Regions from separate parts of the Mesorhizobium sp. Ca11 genome, predicted to be linked through region 2. Evidence: predicted binding sites of a transcription regulator. Region 2 holds the regulator's gene; the other holds the start of a gene.
What was found. The regulator HrcA, encoded in region 2, represses chaperone genes, less so after heat shock. The targets are predictions, from matches to a motif close to GTTAGCACTCNCNNNNNGNGAGTGCTAAC.
Positions count from the first base shown of each region.

Region 1: the regulator HrcA is predicted to act here: its motif matches at 4,189-4,217, upstream of LB538_RS19615 (co-chaperone GroES).

Region 1 covers NZ_JAIUHU010000011.1:21,306-30,696, forward strand. The annotation lists gene LB538_RS19590 (SDR family oxidoreductase) at 1-429, opposite strand, end outside; gene LB538_RS19595 (AraC family transcriptional regulator) at 453-1,418, shown strand; gene LB538_RS19600 (hypothetical protein) at 1,685-1,828, opposite strand; gene LB538_RS19605 (hypothetical protein) at 1,867-2,082, opposite strand; gene groL (chaperonin GroEL) at 2,106-3,740, opposite strand; gene LB538_RS19615 (co-chaperone GroES) at 3,796-4,134, opposite strand; gene LB538_RS19620 (hypothetical protein) at 4,629-4,889, shown strand; gene LB538_RS19625 (hypothetical protein) at 5,451-5,678, opposite strand; gene LB538_RS19630 (hypothetical protein) at 5,686-5,931, opposite strand; gene LB538_RS19635 (Crp/Fnr family transcriptional regulator) at 6,016-6,717, opposite strand; partial or broken gene LB538_RS19640 (helix-turn-helix transcriptional regulator) at 6,821-7,066, opposite strand; gene LB538_RS19645 (VOC family protein) at 7,163-7,561, shown strand; gene LB538_RS19650 (class I SAM-dependent methyltransferase) at 8,167-9,273, opposite strand; gene LB538_RS19655 (DUF3726 domain-containing protein) at 9,292-9,391, opposite strand, start outside.
Region 2 covers NZ_JAIUHU010000016.1:21,722-31,112, reverse strand. The annotation lists gene hemW (radical SAM family heme chaperone HemW) at 1-950, opposite strand, end outside; gene rdgB (RdgB/HAM1 family non-canonical purine NTP pyrophosphatase) at 947-1,639, opposite strand; gene LB538_RS23835 (VOC family protein) at 1,639-2,049, opposite strand; gene rph (ribonuclease PH) at 2,234-2,950, opposite strand; gene hrcA (heat-inducible transcriptional repressor HrcA) at 3,171-4,253, shown strand; gene LB538_RS23820 (hypothetical protein) at 4,325-4,522, shown strand; gene LB538_RS23815 (PQQ-dependent sugar dehydrogenase) at 4,644-5,984, shown strand; gene LB538_RS23810 (LysE family translocator) at 6,336-6,953, shown strand; gene cysK (cysteine synthase A) at 7,142-8,122, shown strand; gene LB538_RS23800 (RNA polymerase sigma factor) at 8,442-9,391, opposite strand, start outside.

The sequences.
Region 1 (9,391 bases), on a different contig from region 2:
GCTGGCCGTGTAGATCGGTAGCAGCGGCAGCGCCTTCAGCGTTGTGCTGGAGGAAACATTGACGATCGTCCCCGCTCCGCGTTGCCGGAACTGCGGCAGCACGGCGCGGACCATCTCGATCGTGCCGAAAGTGTTGGTCTCAAAAATTTCGCGGATTATCTCTTCCGGCGTGCCCTCCAGCGGTCCCATCCAGCCGATGCCGGCATTGTTTACGAGCGCATCGATCGGACCTGCTGCCTCGACCGCGCGGCCGATCGCATCGCGCTCGGTCAGGTCGAGTTGCAGGATGCGCAGTCGATCGGAGGCGGGCAAGACATCCTCGCGCGGGCTGCGCATCGTGGCGACGACCGACCAGCCCTTGTCGATGAAGTGGCGCGCGGTCTCCAGCCCGAAGCCAGAGGAGCATCCGGTGATCATCACGGTATTCATGGGGTGTCTCCGTTGTTGGATGCTTGGATATCGACCTTGCGGAGCGAACTTTCTATAATCGCATGTCCGTGATTGTTTATCGAAAGTCCGAAATGTCAGATCCGCTTTCCGAAGTGATCGCCCTTTTGCGTCCGCGCGCGCCCTTTTCGAAGCTGGTGGACGCTTCCGGCCCCTGGCGCGTACGGCGGACCGAGGTTGGACAGGTCTACTATTGTCTGCTCCTTGCTGGTCAGGCGCGTCTCGAGGTGGACGGCAAGCCGCCGATGAACCTTTGCCAAGGCGATTTCGTGCTGGTGCCGGCGGTGCAGAGCTTTTCCATGTCGAGCGCCGATCCCGAACCGCCGCCTGGGCTGGAAAGCCGCCCTTTGATCCGTCCGGACGGAACAGTGCGGATCGGGCCAGAGAATGCCGCTGTCGAGGTGCAGCAGCTCACCGGGTATTGCAGCTTCGGCGCCCCGGATGCGGAGCTGCTGGTGTCGCTGCTTCCCGATATGGCCATGGTGCGGGGGGAGCAGCGTCTTGGCGACCTGGCGCGACTGGTGCGGGACGAGGCGAGAGCGGATCGCCCGGCACGCGACGTGGTTCTGGAACATCTGCTGCAGGTGCTACTGATCGAAGCTCTGCGTTCTGCGACCGAGACGAGTGCCACGCCAGGCCTGCTGCGCGGACTGGCGGACGATCGGTTGACCGGCCCGCTGCGCGCCATCCACGCGGCGCCAGATCGCGCATGGAGCGTCGCCGAGCTGGCAGGTGAGGCGGGGCTGTCCCGCTCGGCCTTCTTCACGCGATTCAACCGAGTGGTGGGCATGGCGCCGATGGAATACCTGCAAAGCTGGAGGATGACGCTGGCCAAGCACATGCTTAGAGCGCGGCAGCATAGCATCGCGCAGATTGCGGCGAAGACCGGATATGGCTCGACGAGTGCCTTCAGCTCAGCCTTCTCGCGGTGCATGGGGGCGCCGCCAGCGCAATACGCCCGCGGTGCTTGAAGCGGCGAAATCAGGTGTTATAGCTGTGCCAGTGGGGGCCGACTGCTGACTGTCCGGTCCTGGAGCGGACCCTGCAGATAGCTGCCGTTCGGTAACCGACCTTAGTTCCTGCCACCACTAAACAGGCCGCGCAGCCACTTGCCAAATCGGACCCCACCATTTGCGATTGTGCGCGCGAGCGGCATAGTAGGCCTCGCCTCGGTGCTGTTCCGCGTTGCGGCCTAGTCAGCGGCCGGCCTCTTCCCGCCGCTTGGCGTCTTGATCGCTCAGCCGGCTACCATCTCGTACGCTTGGCCGGCATTGATGCCGGCCATGATCTTTTGATCGGACTCGGCGGGCTGGCCGGTGAAGACGTCGAAAACGGTCCAGCTGTCCGGATGGTCCAAACGAAGCCCGTGGCGGTTTGCCATATTCCGCGTCGTTTCGTTTTCGCCCGCCGCCGATCGGTTCAGGTTTGCAGAATGAAAAATACCGCCGCCAGGACAAGTACTGTCCACAGCACCACGGCGAGGTTCAAAGCCAGGCCCCTGCGCGACGAGAGACCTTCTCGCATACGGGCCGCCAGGTTCGTCATATTGCTGGATGTGGCCGAAGCCGCCACGATGGCGACCGGCGACTTGGCCCCAAGCCTGCCGAACGCTGGGGGTAGCGTCGGTTCACGCACGGCCGTCTCCTGGCGCCAAGGTCTCAGTATCCCATTCCGCCCATGCCGCCGCCGCTAGGTGAAGGTGCGGCATCCTTGGCCGGAATGTCGGTGATCATGGCTTCGGCGGTGATCAAAAGCGCTGCGATCGAGCCGGCATCCTGCAGTGCCGTGCGCACCACCTTTGCCGGATCGACGATGCCTGCCTTGATCATGTCGACATATACCTCGTTCTGGGCGTCAAAGCCCTGATTGTGGTCCTTGCTGTCGGCAAGCTTGCCGACGATGATCGACCCTTCGACGCCGGAATTCTCAGCGATCTGGCGCATCGGCGCTTCGAGCGCCCGGAGCACGATCGAGATGCCTGCGGTGACATCGACATTGGCGCTGGTCAGGCCCCTGAGCGCCGACCTGGCGCGCAGCAGCGCCACACCACCGCCGGGCACGATGCCTTCCTCGACAGCCGCGCGCGTGGCGTTCAGCGCATCGTCGATACGGTCCTTCTTTTCCTTGACTTCCGACTCCGTAGCACCGCCGACGCGGATCACCGCAACGCCGCCGGAGAGCTTGGCCAGCCGCTCCTGCAGCTTTTCCTTGTCGTAGTCGGACGTGGTTTCCTCGATCTGACCCCTGATCTGGGCGACGCGCGCCTGGATGGTGGCCTTGGCGCCGGCGCCGTCGATGATCGTGGTGGTGTCCTTGTCGATCAGCACGCGCTTGGCACGACCGAGCATGTCGATGGTGACGTTTTCGAGCTTGATGCCGAGATCCTCCGAGATCATCTGGCCGGCGGTGAGCACGGCGATGTCTTCCAGCATCGCCTTACGGCGATCGCCGAAGCCCGGCGCCTTGACGGCCGCGACCTTGAGGCCGCCGCGCAGCTTGTTGACGACCAGCGTGGCCAGCGCCTCGCCTTCGACGTCCTCGGAGATGATCAGCAGCGGCCTACCGCCCTGTACCACCGCTTCGAGGATCGGCAGCATCACCTGCAGGTTGCCGAGCTTCTTTTCGTGGATAAGCACATAGGGCTCTTCCAGTTCGACGCGCATCTTGTCGGCATTGGTGACGAAATACGGGCTGAGATAGCCGCGGTCGAACTGCATGCCCTCGACGACGTCGAGCTCGGTCTCGGCGGTCTTGGCTTCCTCGACAGTGATGACGCCGTCATTGCCGACCTTGTCCATGGCCTTGGCGATCATCTCACCGACGCTGGCATCGCCATTGGCGGCAATGGTGCCGACCTGCGCGATCTCGGCCGACGACTTGACCTTCTTGGCCCGCGCCTTGATTTCCTCAACCACGGCGGTGACCGCCTGGTCGATGCCGCGCTTGAGGTCCATCGGGTTCATGCCGGCAGCAACCAGCTTGGCGCCTTCGCGCAGAATCGAGGCGGCCAGCACGGTGGCGGTGGTCGTGCCGTCCCCGGCAAGGTCGTTGGTCTTCGAGGCCACTTCGCGCACCATCTGGGCGCCCATGTTTTCGAACTTGTCGGTAAGCTCGATTTCCTTGGCCACCGTCACACCGTCCTTGGTGATGCGCGGCGCGCCATAAGCCTTGTCGATGATGACGTTGCGGCCCTTGGGGCCGAGCGTCACCTTGACGGCGTTGTTCAGGAGCTCCACGCCGCGCAGCATGCGGTCGCGCGCGTCGGTGGAGAATTTGATTTCCTTGGCAGACATGATCTTGATCCCGTTCGAAAATTGGAGTGCGCCGTTTGCCGTGAAGACTGCCCGGTCAGGCGGCGTTCTTGACGGCCACTGTCTTGTCGACAATGCCGGTCTCGCTCTTGTCGATGATGCCCATGATGTCGGCTTCCTTCATGATTAGAAGGTCCTCGCCATCGATCTTGACCTCGGTGCCGGACCATTTGCCGAACAGGATGAAGTCGCCGGCTTTCACATCGGGCACGATCAAGGCGCCGCTTTCGTCGCGTGCTCCCGGGCCGACGGCGATGACTTCGCCTTCCTGCGGTTTCTCCCTGACATTGTCGGGAATGATGATGCCGCCCTTGGATTTGGTATCGCCTTCGGCGCGGCGAACGACGACGCGGTCGTGGAGTGGCCGGAATTTCATGGGGAACTTCTTTCTGTGGCCGGCATTGGGCGGCCGCTGCCTCTGTATAGGCGGGTTGGCACTCGATAGATAGGAGTGCCAGAATTATTTCTCGCCGATGGCCAAGAATTCGAATGAAATAAATTCGAGCCGCGCAGAAATTCATCCGCGCTTGTGGGAAATTTTCTGCCGGCTTGAATTTTGCGGGCGTGCGTCTGTTATTTCAAGGGACAAATAAAAAGCGTCTCGACCTTGTTTAGAACTCAAATGAGGCGCATAGGTAAAACTCGTTGATTTGGTCGAGTTGGCTTTGTGTCAGAGCCCCGCCATTCACCACCGAATTCTCGAAAACGAGTGCAGCGCCGGTCCGGCGCACATTTCGTTCCGTTCGAACCCCTGGAATGACATCGACGCTGACCACGGATGTACTGGCAGCGTCGGGCATCATTCCGGTGGTTCGAGTGGGAATGATAGGGAAACGCGCAGGCGCGGGTTTCCGCTGAAAGCCGCAACAAATGACCAGCCGCACCACACCAACTATCGTTCGCTTCAAGTCGGCGTTTTCGCTGCCCGGCTTTGATGCACCGCAACCACCCGGGGACTACCGCGTCGATCACGACGAGGAAGCCCTCGAAGGAGCTTCCCTGATCGCGTGGCGCCGCGTCGCCACCTTCATTCACCTGCCGGCCATCTCCGCAAGCGGTGCTACGCGGCAGATGGTGCCGATCGAACCGGCATCGCTCAAAGCCGCACTGGAGCAGGACCAGAGACAATGATGAGAACCACGATGATGCAACGCAACGCACACCCGGTCCGCCGCGAAGCCGCAACGCATCTATTTGCCCTCGGACAATTAACGCGAGGCCATTGTAAGCGGGCTAAAGACACGGGTTTCATTCTGGTTTGCTGGTGAGCCTTTCAACTGTCGCAATGATCGCCTTGGCAAGCGCCTCCTCCTCCGTGGAAGCGGCCGGCGAGGCAGTGGATCAAACTGGGGCTGATTGGCTGTGTGAAGCATCTGCACGGGCGAGGATGACTTGCGCCACGCGTCGTTGCAGGATTTTCGAGAAGACCCCGCCTAAAGTCGATCCGTTCGATACGGCTCTGTTGGGACGAAAACCCAACATTGCCGCTGCTTCTCTAGTTCGACCTGCATCTCGTCCCCAAAATGCCCGCTGCCAGGGGGACAGACAACGGGCTTTTTCATGAGGGGACTTATTGGAGAGTCGGCTACATCCCTGAGGAATCGACCGCCTACCGTAACAATCTAGCGAGGGAAATGTTCCATATCGGGACGAATGGCCCGCCACTGCCGCTGACCGGCAAGATGACGACGATCAGGGAACCCCCGCGTCGAATTCAATCGCAAACCCAGCGTCGATCGCGCTTCGTGCAATGTAGTCGCCCAGTTCCCAATCCGTCATTTCGCAAAGCGGGAACATTTCTCTAAGGCCCCGGATGACCTCGGATATCGAAACGCTCGAATTGTCGACCTTATCGATCAGGTAACAGATAATCGCTTGGCGAACGTCCGATGCAGTGAGCGTCTGCGCAAGCGCGGGCATCGCTGTCCTACGAGTGGAGCCGCGTTTCCGCGCTGGCGGCCGTTGTCACGTCGAAGGCGACGGGCACACCATGAACGATGCAGGCGGCCGCCAACATCTCCTCCAGTTCGTGGTCGGTGGCTCTGCAGGCCGGCATCAGTATTCGGATTGCGCGGATTGCCTGTGCGATGGAAAGGAAGCAAGCCCGGCCTCTGGAAAGGACATAAGCTTCGGTCGCCTTTTCAACCGTAACGCTTTGAAAAGTGTTGGTCATTGCGAGTTCCTCCCTGAACCCAAACCAGCACGATTTACGGCCAATATTCGGCCGTCTACAAGCTTATGTCCGATTCCGGACAATTCAGCCGGGGGCAATGCCGAAGTGGCGTTGCTCCTCCTCCCCATAGGCGCCTCTCGTGAGCTTTATCATTCCGGCGCGGTCGACGATTGTGATCTCGCCCCGCCTGGCATGGACCAGTCCCCTATATTCGAGCATTTGGAGGGCCGCAGTAACGCCGGTGCGCCGAGAGCCGAGCATAGTCGCGAGAAATTCGTGCGTCAGGTTGATCTTGCTTCCCCCCACGCGGTCGTGGACCATGAGCAACCATCGGCCCAGTCGTTCTTCGATCTTAGAGTGACCGTTGACCAGTGCCGTTCGGGATGACTGAACTAGGAATGCGTGGGCGTAGCGAAGCAGCGACTCGCGAAGGGTCCGGCTTTCTGCAATCGCAGCGCGAAGATTTTCAACAGGCAGGCACCAGCCATTGCTGGCGACTTGAATATAGGTTGCGTTGGGAGAACTGTCCTGACCGAGAATTATCGTAACCCCTGTCATGCCGTCGCGACCGATGATGCCGACTTCGCTCTGTCGTCCTCCGGTCATGGTGGCAACCACCGATGCGATACCCGTCTCTGGAAAATAGATATGCTCGATCGATTGATAGGGTTCTTCCAGCCGGGCGTTGATAGCGAGTTCGACACGATGCATGGACGGCTGCAAAACCGCAAAATCCTCTGCAGCAATAGTTTTCAAAATGTAGTTGCGAAGATTGAGTTGAGGCATGGCTCTCTCCCTAACGGGCAAGAGCACGTACCTCTCACTGTCGGCTGCATCCGAACATCTGGCGGCCGATATCCAGGAGCATAAGCCTCGGGCGGCCGACTAGCAATATGACGGCGTGCGCGCATTGCCAAGTCAGCATTAGTGGCGGCGTGTCATAGCGACCGGCCAGAACGTAACCAAAGCCAGCTTCCCCTTCGATCGGAACACGCTGGCCGATCAGGTCAGCCACGTCGCGATAGACCGTGCGTTTCGACATCTCAAGTTCGGCGCCCAGCGCTGCCGCCGTCACGGGCCTGCTGGAGCGGCGCAGGATCTGGATGATCTGGAAAAGGCGATCGGCGCGGCGCACTGCTGTCTCCTGCTGCCATCATGCTGGCAGCAGCCCTATGCCACAAGGCACACGCAGGCCACCGCGTTCGCCGTGGCCAACCCGCGAGGATCCGTCATGAAATTTGCTTCGACCCGTTTGATCGCCGCCGATATCGCTGCCGTCGTGCGCTTCTACGAAACGCTCACCGGGACAACAGCCGACTGGCTCGCCCCGGTCTTTGCCGAAATTGTCGTGGCTGGCGGGGTTATCGCGATCGGCGGGGCGGGAACGGTCGCTCTTTTCCGTGAAGGCAGCGCGCAACCTGCCTCTAATCGCACGGCCATTCTCGAATTTTTGGTCGCGGACGTCGATGCCGAATTTGCTCGTCTGAAGGAAACCGTAGAAGTCGTTCAGGAGCCTAAGGACATGCCTTGGGGCAACCGTGCCGCCCAATTCCGCGATCCGGAAGGTACGCTGGTTAGCCTGTTCACGCCCGTGACCGATGCGGCCAAGCTGCGCTTCGGGTCGCGATAGACCAGGGTGAAAGTCCAAGCCTGGCTGCGACATCCAGACGCGCCAGCCTGTAGACCACGCCCCCAGGCGGAAAAGCTCCCTACGACGGTAAAAGTCGATACTTTAATGCAGATGTGCGTCCTTCACCGGACGGTTACCTGCTATCGCCGTAATGATCTCTCTTTCAGTGAGACTGACGTCGAGAATATGCGGAAAGCCGTGAAGGCGATTTCTAACAAGTCAGACTTGGATCAGGCTGCCAAGGACTAAAATTGGCAGTATGGTCAGTACAGGCTGAATCTGGCTCTTAGCCAGCCGACATCCGAAGTCTGTGCGGCGGCTAGGACTGAAGCAGCATTGCTACTTCCTCAGGCGATCAATCCAGACAAGAACCCGTTTTAAGGTTCAGGTCACGCGTCGCACGTGATCCAACTGTACGCCGCCCACGCGTGAGCGGCACATCACTTACTATAGACGCGCTCCAGCGGCCATCGGCTTCGATGTTTCTTGTGGCACAGAGGCGGTTCGGGGGCGGAGGCCGTGAAACTTCAAGAATGGACGTCCAGTTTGGCCCGGAGGATCGTCATCTGAACGTTTTCAGGAAGCTTTGCGCAAAATCTCGCTACCTACGACTTGACGATCTCTGTCACGCAGTGGACGTAATCCATGCGGTGCCCTTCAGGGGCGCGCGCGACGTCGGCTTCATAAGCTCCGTAGAGATCGTCGACGATTGCGGAACGGTCGTTGGCGGGACGCGAGGGATCGAGCGCGTTGGCAAAAACGGTTTCAGACCAGGAGCGGAGCGTAGGCACGTAGGCCCTGGCGAAATCCTGCGCATTGCCATGGACCCGAAAGGCCTCGGCGTAGGGGCACGGCGTCACCATGGTGAAGATCTTTTCCAGCCTCAGTCCGGCTTGCGACACCGGCGAGGCCGGATCGCGGAAGGGCGCGGCGAACTCATCCGGCGTCTTGTAGAACTGCTGGAATGTCGCGTTGACATATTCCGTCTCGCTGATCCGTCCCGCCGCAAGCAGATCGCGCCAATGGCGCGCGAAGCTGTCGAACATGTCGACCCCTGTCGTATGCCCGAGATAGCGCCCTTCCTCGTCGACGCAGAAATTGGCCAGCGCCAGCCGGCCGCCGGACCTGAGCTCGCGGGCCCTCGCCAGCAGGATCATCTCCCAATCGCGCAGCCCCTGGGCGCGAAACTGCGCCCGCTCGGCTTGCGTCGCGCCGACCGCCTGGACATGGTCGGCGATCATGCAGGGCCGCTTGCTGATCCAGTGCATCGCCGTGGCGGAAAAGCCGAACGACAGCGAATTGTCCGGCAGGATCTGGCGGTAGAAGCTGGTGCCGCTGCCGAAGATGTAGAGGCCGGGCGTCTCCGCCAGCGGAACCTCGGTGGAGGTTCCCAACAGTCCTTGGCTCAGCCGGAACAGGGTCGAGAAATCATTATGGGGCAGGTCGGTATAGGTGATCGATATCGCCCGATCCGGTTCCCTCTCCCGAACGGCGCCAACCAGCCGCCGCATCATGTCCATCGAGGTGCCGCCGTCGGCCGCGCCGAAATCGGCGACGGCGAATGGCTGGCCATCGGCCAGCCGAGGCATCCCGGCGACTGCCTTGACGACGAGATCGCCGACCTTGTCGATGACGTATTTGGCGCCGACGGTGTTGGCCGAGTAGTAGCCCGCCCCACGCATGGCGATCTTCTGGCCGTCGGCTGCACTCATTTTCTTCTCCCCTTGTTGTTATTCATCGTCCACCCGGCCTCCGCCAGCTCCGCGCATGCGCGATCGCTCGCTTTCCGGCACATAGGTTCTGACAGCGAAGGAATTGAGCGCGGCAAGC
Region 2 (9,391 bases):
GTCAGGATCTCGCCGCCGGTGACGCCGTGGCCTTTGGCCTCGACCAGATTGGCCCAGGTCTCCGGCATTCTTTCCGCGATGGTCACCGTGCGGCGGCCGTTCTCGACGAAGCGGCCATGCGCGCCGGGGCCGACGCCGACATATTCGCCATAGCGCCAATAGGTGAGGTTGTGCCGGCTCTCGGCGCCCGGCCGCGCGTGGTTGGAAATCTCATAGGCCGGCAGGCCTTGCGCCGCCGTAACCTCCTGCGTCAGCGCGTAGAGATCGGCAGCATGATCATTGTCGGGCAGCGTGAATTTGCGCGCAGCGTAAAGCGCGTGGAAGGGCGTGCCCTCCTCGATGGTGAGCTGATACAGCGAAAGATGGTCGACGGCATAGCCGATCGCCTGCTCCAGCTCCGCCCCCCATGCGTCCGGCGTCTGGCCGGGCCGCGCATAGATCAGGTCGAAGGACAGCCGCGGGAAAATTTCGCGCGCGAGGCCGATGGCGTGCAGTGCCTCCTCGACATTATGCAGCCGGCCGAGGAAGCGCAGATCCTTGTCGTTGAGCGCCTGCACGCCGAGCGAGACGCGGTTGACGCCGGCGGCGCGGTAGCCGCGGAAACGCTCGGCTTCGACCGAGGACGGGTTGGCTTCCAGCGTCACCTCGATGCCGGCCGGCACCGTCCAGTTCCTCGCCACGGCCTCCAGGACGGCGGCCACCGTTTCCGGCTTCATCAGCGACGGCGTGCCGCCGCCGAGAAAGATGCTGGTCACCTCGCGTGGCCCGGTGCGGGCCCGCATGGTTGCGAGCTCCGTCTCGAAGGCGCGGGCAAAACGCTCCTGGTCGACCGGCTGGTGGCGGACATGGCTGTTGAAGTCGCAATAAGGGCACTTGGCTGCGCAGAACGGCCAGTGAATATAGACGCCGAAGCCGGGGCTGCGGTCGAGCGGTAGGGGCACTGCGCTCATGCGGGTCCTGATCGCGCCAAATCCAATCTGGCCAAATTCAATCGCGCTTCGGCGAATTTCTGAAAGGCGCGGGCGCGGTGCGAAAGCGCCGTCGCCTGGCCGGGCCTCCAGCCATGCTTTTCTTGCGCGCTCATCTCGCCAAAAGTCTTGTCGAAACCGTTGGGCAGGAACACCGGATCGTAGCCGAAGCCGAGCGTGCCGCGCGGCGGCCACACCAGCGTGCCTTCGGCCTCGCCGCGATAATATTCGGCCTCGCCGTCGGGAAAGGCCAGGCAGATGACGGCGACGAAGCGGCCGGTGCGCTGCGAAGGGTCCGTAGCGCCGACCTCCTGCAGCGCCACCTCGGTGCGCTGCATGGCCATGCCGAAATCCCTGCTGCCGTCCGGCGTCTCGGCCCAGTTGGCGGTATAGACACCGGGCGCGCCGTCGAGCGCGTCGACGCAGAGCCCGGAATCGTCCGACAGCGCCGGCAGGCCGGTCGCCTTGGCGGCGGCATATGCCTTGATATAGGCGTTCTCCTCGAAGGTGGTGCCGGTCTCGTCGGGTTCGGGCAGGCCGTATTCCTTGGCCGATTTCGCCTCGAATCCGAACGGCGCCATCAGGTCGGCGAATTCGCGCAGCTTGCCTTCATTGTGGCTGGCGACGACGATCTTTTTTTCCCCAAGGGAATGAAAAGGTTGCGAGTGCATCAGAAACCCCAGATCCTTGGCTCGGCGAATTCGATCGAATTGCCGGACGGGTCGCGGATATAGATCGAGTGCCCGCCCTGCGGCCATTCAAAATCGCTTTCGATGGCGATGTTGTTGGCGGCGAGATGCCTGCGCCATGCAGCGATTTCATCGGCGGTTGCCGCAAAGCAGAGGTGCCCTTCGCCGGCCGTGCCATGCGGCGGCACCTTCAGCCGAGCGTCCGGCGCCGGCGGGATTTTCGTAGCGTCGGCATTAAAGAGAAGCAATACGCCGTCGCCGCAGCGGAAGAAGACGTGGCGCCCTTCGACCTTGCCCAAGGCTTCGAGGCCGATGATGTCGCGGTAGAAGGCTTCGGCGGCGTGTAGGTCTGTGACGTAGAGGGCGGATTCGAGAATTGCGGAGGGTATCACGAGGCCCCCCTCTCTGCCCTGCCGGGCATCTCCCCCTCAAGGGGGGAGATTAGCTGTGGCCGCGCCGGCACCTCTTCTGCAGCATTGGTGATTGGCGAAAGCCGGCGTGACATACAATCTCCCCCCTTGAGGGGGAGATGGCCGGCAGGCCAGAGAGGGGGGCCTAGGCTCGGCATTCGAAAACCTAAGCCACCGCCATCTGCTGCAGGCTCACCAGCCGCGAAATACCCTTCTTCGCCAAGCCCATCAGCGCCGCGAACTGCTCCTCGGAGAAAGGCTCGCCCTCGGCCGTGCCCTGGATCTCGACGATGCCGCCCTTGCCGGTCATGACGAAATTGGCGTCGGTGCCGGCCGAGGAATCCTCCAGGTAATCAAGATCGATGACCGGCTGGCCGTCATGGATGCCGCAGGAAATCGCCGCGACATGGTCCTTCAGCACCTTGGCGACGCTCACCATCTGGCGCGCTTCCATCCAGCGCAGGCAATCGTAGAGCGCCACCCAGCCGCCGGTGATCGAGGCCGTGCGGGTGCCGCCATCGGCCTGGATGACGTCGCAGTCGACGGTGATCTGCTGCTCGCCCAGCGCCTGCAGGTCGACCACGGCGCGTAGCGAGCGGCCGATCAGCCGCTGGATCTCCAGCGTGCGGCCGCCCTGCTTGCCGGCGGAAGCTTCGCGCCGCATGCGCTCGCCGGTCGAGCGCGGCAGCATGCCGTATTCGGCCGTCACCCAGCCCTTGCCGGAATTGCGCATCCAGGCCGGCACCTTTTCCTCCAGGCTCGCCGTGCACAGGACATGCGTGTCGCCGAACTTCACCAGGCACGAGCCTTCGGCATGCTTGGAGACGCCGCGTTCGAAGGAGATGGCGCGCATTTCGTCGGCTTGGCGTTTGGAGGGGCGCATTCGGCCTTCTTTCTTGTCGTTTCCGGAATCGTGGCCGGCTTGTAGACGTATGCGCAGCATGGCGCAAAGGAAAACGAGGTCGCAACGGAAAACGGGCTGCGCGACCGCAAACGCGCCACCGGTGACCGCAAACGCGGCACCGTGTGACCGCGAGCGCGGCACCGGGTTGCGCCGCCGTAGCTTAAGTCTATATCTTTTCGGAAGGAGGTTTCTCGCCGGAATGAACAAACCAGTCGATCCGACGTCGCAGTCGCCGGTACTTCAGTCACTCGACATGCGCTCGCGCGATATCTTCCGGCGGATTGTCGATTCCTATCTGCGCGACGGCGAGCCGGTCGGCTCGCGCAGCCTGTCGCGCATCCTGCCCTCCTCGCTGTCGCCCGCCACCATCCGCAATGTGATGAGCGACCTCGAGCATCTGGGGCTGATCTACGCGCCGCATGTTTCCGCCGGGCGGCTGCCGACCCAGACCGGCCTACGCTTTTTCGTCGACGCCTTCATGGAGCTGGGCGACCTTTCCGACGACGAGCGCCGCACCATCGAGGCGCAGGTGCGCGCCTCCGGCTCGGGCGCGACGCTGGAGCATATGCTGACCGAGGCCAGCCAGATGCTGTCGGGCATGTCGCGCGGCGCCGGCCTCGTGCTCGCCTCCAAGCACGAGGTGGCGCTGAAGCACATCGAATTCATCCAGCTCGAGCCCGCAAAGGCGCTGGCAGTGCTGGTGTCGCAGAACGGCGATGTCGAGAACCGCGTTGTCGACCTGCCGGCCGGCACCACCGTGTCGCAGCTGCACGAGGCGTCCAATTTCCTCAATGCGCATATCCGTGGGCGAACACTGGCCGAGGCGCGGGCGGAAATCGCCCGCATCAAGGACGAGACCAGGGCTGCCCTCGACACGCTGTCGCAGGATCTGGTCGAGAAAGGCCTCGCGGTCTGGGCCGGCGCCGAAAGCGGCCTGCCGGCGCGCCTTATCGTGCGCGGCCGCGCCAACCTCCTGGAAAACGTCACCGCCCAGGCGGACATAGAATTGCTTCGCCATCTGTTCGAGGATTTGGAAACCCAGGACGGACTGCTGCAGCTGCTCGATCTCGCCGAAGAGGGGCCGGGCGTGCGCATCTTCATCGGCTCGGAGAACAAGCTGTTTTCGCTGTCCGGCTCGTCGCTGGTCGTCGCCCCCTATCGCGACAAGGACGCCCGCGTCGTCGGCGCGCTTGGCGTCATCGGGCCGACCCGCCTGAACTACGCCCGCATCGTGCCGATGGTCGATTACACTGCACAACTGATTTCCCGCATGCTTCGTTAGGTGTATCGATATTCAGGTGAGGCCGGCCTGACCTGAACCTCGACACAGCTGAGGGTGCAAAGGAGAAGAACATGGCGCTGGAATCGCTCAAGGCCCAGATCAGCCTGCTGCTCGAGGAAATGGTGAACCAGCCCGAGGACGAGCACGAGATCCAGGAGCAGCTGCGCGAGAAATTGAGGGAGATGCGCGCCATGGGCCTGCCCCTGCCGGCTGATCTCGTCGAGTTGGAAAAGCGCCTCGACGACGATCTGGATGCCGAAGAGGCCTGAGGCCGGCAAGTCACGTGCGCGAGCTTCTCTTTTCGATCGTTAGCCCAATATGTTCTATCTCCGGGGCCTTATCGACTGAGGCATCCGAAGGCAGGACATAGTGGCAGAGACGGAGGACAGCATGATGCGGATCGCCGGCCTTGCGGGCCTCGCACTGGTTTTTGCCACGGCTGCCTTTGCGCAGCAGGCCGATCAGCCCTTGCTCAGCGGCGAAAAAGCTTTCGGCGACTGGAAAGCCGACCGTCCGGGCGTGCGCCGGCTGCTGAAACCTGAGGATTTGCCGAAACCCGACATGACGGAATCCGCCTCCAACGGCGGCGGCGTCACCGATCGTCCTGAGGATGCCAAGCCAAAGCTTCCGCCCGGCTTTTCCGCCGAGCTGATCGCATCCGGCGTCGACAGTCCCCGCGTCGTGCGGGTGGCGCCGAACGGCGACCTCTTCGTTGCCGACAGCCGGGCGAACCAGGTGCGCGTCTATCGCCTGGCGGAAGGCAGCGCCAAGCCTGCACAGGAGTCGATCTTCGCCAAGGGCCTGACCCGGCCCTACGGCATCGCCTTCTACCCGCCGGGCGACAAGCCGCAATGGGTCTATGTCGCCAACAGCAACAGCGTCGTCCGCTTCCCCTATCGCGAGGGTGACCTGGAAGCGTCGGGCAAGCCGGAAACCATCGTCGCCAAAGTCCCCGCCAGCCACCACTGGACGCGCGACATCGCCTTCTCGCCCGACGGCAAGACGCTCTATCTGTCGGTCGGCTCCGGCTCCAACATCGCCGAGGACATGGGCGCGAAGCCGAAGGGCGGTGTCGAGGCGTGGACGAAATCGCAGCCGCTGGGCGAGGCCTGGGGTCCGGAACAGGGCCGCGCCGACGTGCTGGCCTTCGACCCCGACGGCAACAACCGCAGAACCGTCGCCACCGGCCTGCGCAACTGTTCCGGCATGACCATGCAGCCGGCGACGGGCGCGCTCTGGTGCGTCGTCAACGAGCGCGACGAACTTGGCGACAACACCCCCTTCGAATATGCCACCGCCGTGAAGGACGGCGCTTTCTATGGCTGGCCCTGGTATTATATCGGCGACAATGAGGACCCGCGCCACAAGGGCGCCCGCCCCGATCTCGCCGGCAAGGTCACGGTTCCGGACGTGCTGATGCAGGCGCATTCGGCGCCACTCAACATCGCCTTTTATGATGGCGCCAACTTCCCGGCCGATTTTAAGGGCGACGCCTTCGTCACGCTGCACGGCTCGTGGAACCGCAATGTCCGCACCGGCTACAAGGTGGTGCGGCTGAGGTTCAAGGACGGCAAGCCGACCGGCGAATACGAGGACTTCGCCACCGGCTTCGTCATATCCGACGACGCGGTCTGGGGCCGGCCGGTCGGCGTCGCCGTGGCCAGGGACGGCGCGCTGATCCTGACCGAGGACGGCAACGGGACGATCTGGCGTATTACGTATGGTGGGTAGCTCCCCCAACCTCGTCATTCCAGGGCGGAGCAGCCGCGAAGCGGCGTCGCGGAGACCCTGGAATCCATTCCGTGACCCTGATCAAAGAGTGCAGCGGCGCAGAATTCTGCACCGTTGTGGCGCTCGGAGGTCACGGAATGGATCCTCGGGTCTGCGCGCGTCGCTTCGCTCCTTGCTCCGCCCGTGGATGACGAGGTTGGGACGCTCCAGCCAATCTCCAAGGCGCCCGCCGGGCGACCGGCCAAATGCCCGTGCCAGTCGCGCTGGCGTAACGAATTCCAGTGCGAGGGAATTACCGTCGATCCGGCATCGTGATAAAAACCCAGCCCCACATACGCCAGGCTAGAACCAATGACACTCACCGGATTCCTTGCCTACAGCGCCGCGCTCGGCGTCGCCGCCGCCATTCCGGGCCCCGGCGTCACGGCGCTTGTCGCCCGCGCGCTCGGCTCCGGCTTCCGGTCCTCGCTTGCCATGTCGTTCGGCCTGATGCTCGGCGACCTCACCTATCTCACCGCCGTGGTGCTCGGGCTTGCCTTCGTCGCGCAGACCTTCGGCATGGTCTTCCTCGCCATCAAATGGGCCGGCGTCGCCTATCTCGCCTTCCTCGCCTGGCGCTTCTGGACCAGCGGCATCACGCCCGAGACCGTCGAGGCGCGGAAGGCCAAAGGCGGGCTGGTGTCGAGCTTCATCGCCGGGCTGACGGTGACGCTCGGCAATCCCAAGACGATGATCTTCTATCTCGCCATCACGCCGACCATCGTCGACCTGAAGACGATCACGCTCGCCGACTACGCGATTCTTGCGATGCTCACCGTGGCGGTTCTGTTCGTGGTGCTGGTGCCTTATCTGGCGCTCGCAGCCAAGGCGCGCTGGTTCCTGAAATCGCCGCGCGCGCTGAAGGTGCTGAACCGCACCGCCGCCGGCTTCATGATGGGCGCGGCTGCCGCCATAGCGGCGCGTCAATAGGTTCCAATCTCAACCGATCCCGGATTCGGCCAAACTATTCCTGAAACCCGGCTTGGCGGAAAATGCATTTCCGGCCGCGGGCGCTTTTGAGCAACCGCCCCACTCGGATATTTTCCAGCCTCAGCCTATCTTGCGCGGCTGAAAGCCTTATTCTGTCTGCCTGTGCCATTGCCTTGGGAGCGAAACCAATGAACAAGCCCGTCACCTCCGCGCGCGTGCCCGGCCGCGGCCGCGTCTTCAACTCGATCACGGAGACGATTGGCGACACGCCGCTGGTCAGGCTGGACAAGTTCGCGAAGGAAAAGGGCATCGTCGCCAACCTTCTGGCCAAGCTCGAATTCTTCAACCCGATCGCCTCCGTCAAGGACCGCATCGGCGTCGCCATGATCGAGGCGCTGGAGGAGGCCGGCAAGATTTCGCCCGGCAAGACCACGCTGATCGAGCCGACTTCCGGCAACACCGGCATCGCGCTCGCCTTCGCCGCCGCCGCCAAGGGCTACAAGCTGATCCTCACCATGCCGGAGACGATGTCGGTCGAGCGCCGCAAGATGCTGGCGCTGCTCGGAGCCGAGCTGGTGCTGACCGAGGGCCCGAAAGGCATGAAGGGCGCCATCGCCAAGGCCGACGAGCTCGCCGCGACGCTGCCCAACGCCATCATCCCGCAGCAGTTCGAAAATCCGGCCAACCCCGAAATCCACCGCCGCACCACGGCCGAGGAAATCTGGAACGACACCAATGGCGAAGTCGACATCTTCGTCGCCGGCATCGGCACAGGCGGCACTATCACCGGCGTCGGCCAGGTGCTGAAGAAGCGCAAGCCTTCGCTGCACGTCGTGGCGGTCGAGCCGGAAGCCTCGCCGGTTCTGTCGGGAGGCCAGCCCGGCCCACACAAGATCCAGGGCATCGGCGCAGGCTTTGCGCCCAAAATCCTCGACACCTCGATCTATGACGAGGTCGTCAGGGTCTCGAACGAGGATTCGGTCGCCAATGCGCGTCTCGTCGCCCGGCTCGAAGGCGTTCCGGTCGGCATCTCGTCGGGCGCGGCACTCCAGGCGGCAATCGTCGTCGGCTCTCGGCCGGAGAACAAGGGCAAGACCCTCGTCGTCGTCATCCCCTCCTTCGCCGAGCGCTATCTCTCGACCATCCTGTTCGACGGGCTGGGGGCTTAGGTGCTTTAACGCCCCCACGGTCGTCATCCACGGGCGGAGCAAGGAGCGAAGCGACGCGCGCAGACCCGAGGATCCATTCCGTGACCTCAAGGCGTAGCTCCGGTGCAGAATTCTGCTCCGCTGCGCTCTTCGATCAAGGTCACGGAATGGATTCCAGGGTCTCCGCGACGCCGCTTCGCGGCTGCTCCGCCCTGGAATGACGAGATTGGGAGGCTTCCGCCAATCCGCAGCGTTCGTGCCGATCCGCAGAAAGGGTGGTGAAGTCCGCCCGCCAGCAAACGGCGACCTTTCAAAATCCCCGTCGATTCCAGCGGTTGCGTTAATTCCCGATAAGCTTCGCCTTCTCGCCCTGCAGGAAACGCCGCAGCGCGGCGTCGCGCTCGAGGCCGATCGCCCGGTCGTAGGATTCTGCCGCCTGCTTGATATTGCCGAGTCTCGCCAACAGCCCGGCGCGGGCCGCCCAATAGGGCTGGTAGTCCTCCAGCCGCTTGTCGTCGCCCAGCACGTAAAGCGCCGCTAGGCCGGCCGTAGCGCCCTCGGTTTCGGCGATCGCCACCGCGCGGTTGATCGCCACCACGGGCGAGCCGGCCACGGCCTGCAGCGCATCATACAGCTGGCGGATCGCCGCCCAGTCGGTGCCGCTGCCGCGCCGGCGTGCCGTATGGGCGGACTGCACGGCGGCCTCCAGCTGGTAGCGGCCGATGATCCCCCTTTGCGCGGCGCGCACCAGCAAGGCTTCCGCCTCGTCGATCAGGCTGTCGTCCCAGAGCGCGATGTCCTGCTCGACCAAAGGCACGAAGTCGCCCTGCGGGTCGCGTCTCGCCGAGCGGCGCGCCTCGGCGAAAAGCATCAGCGCCAGCAAGCCGAGCGCCTCCGGCTCGTCCGGCATCAGCGAGGCGACCAGCCGGCCGAGCCAGATCCCTTCGGCGGCGAGATTGCGCCGCCGGCTGTCGGTGCCGGTCGGATCCGACCAGCCTTCGGCGAAGGTGGCGTAGATCGCTTCGAGCACCGCGCCCAGCCGCTCGCCCAGTTCCGCCTGCTCCGGCACGCGAAGCGGAATCCCTGTCTCGCGGATGCGGGCTTTGGCCCGCACCAGCCGCTGGCCCATAGTCGCCGGCGAAACCAGGAAGGCCGAGGCGATCGTCGCGGCGTCGAAACCGAGGATCGTCTGCAGGATCAGCGGCGCGCGCACGCTGGCCTCGATCGCCGGATGGGCGCAGGCGAACATCAGCCGCAGTCGATCGTCGGGCAGGTCTTCGCCGCGCACGC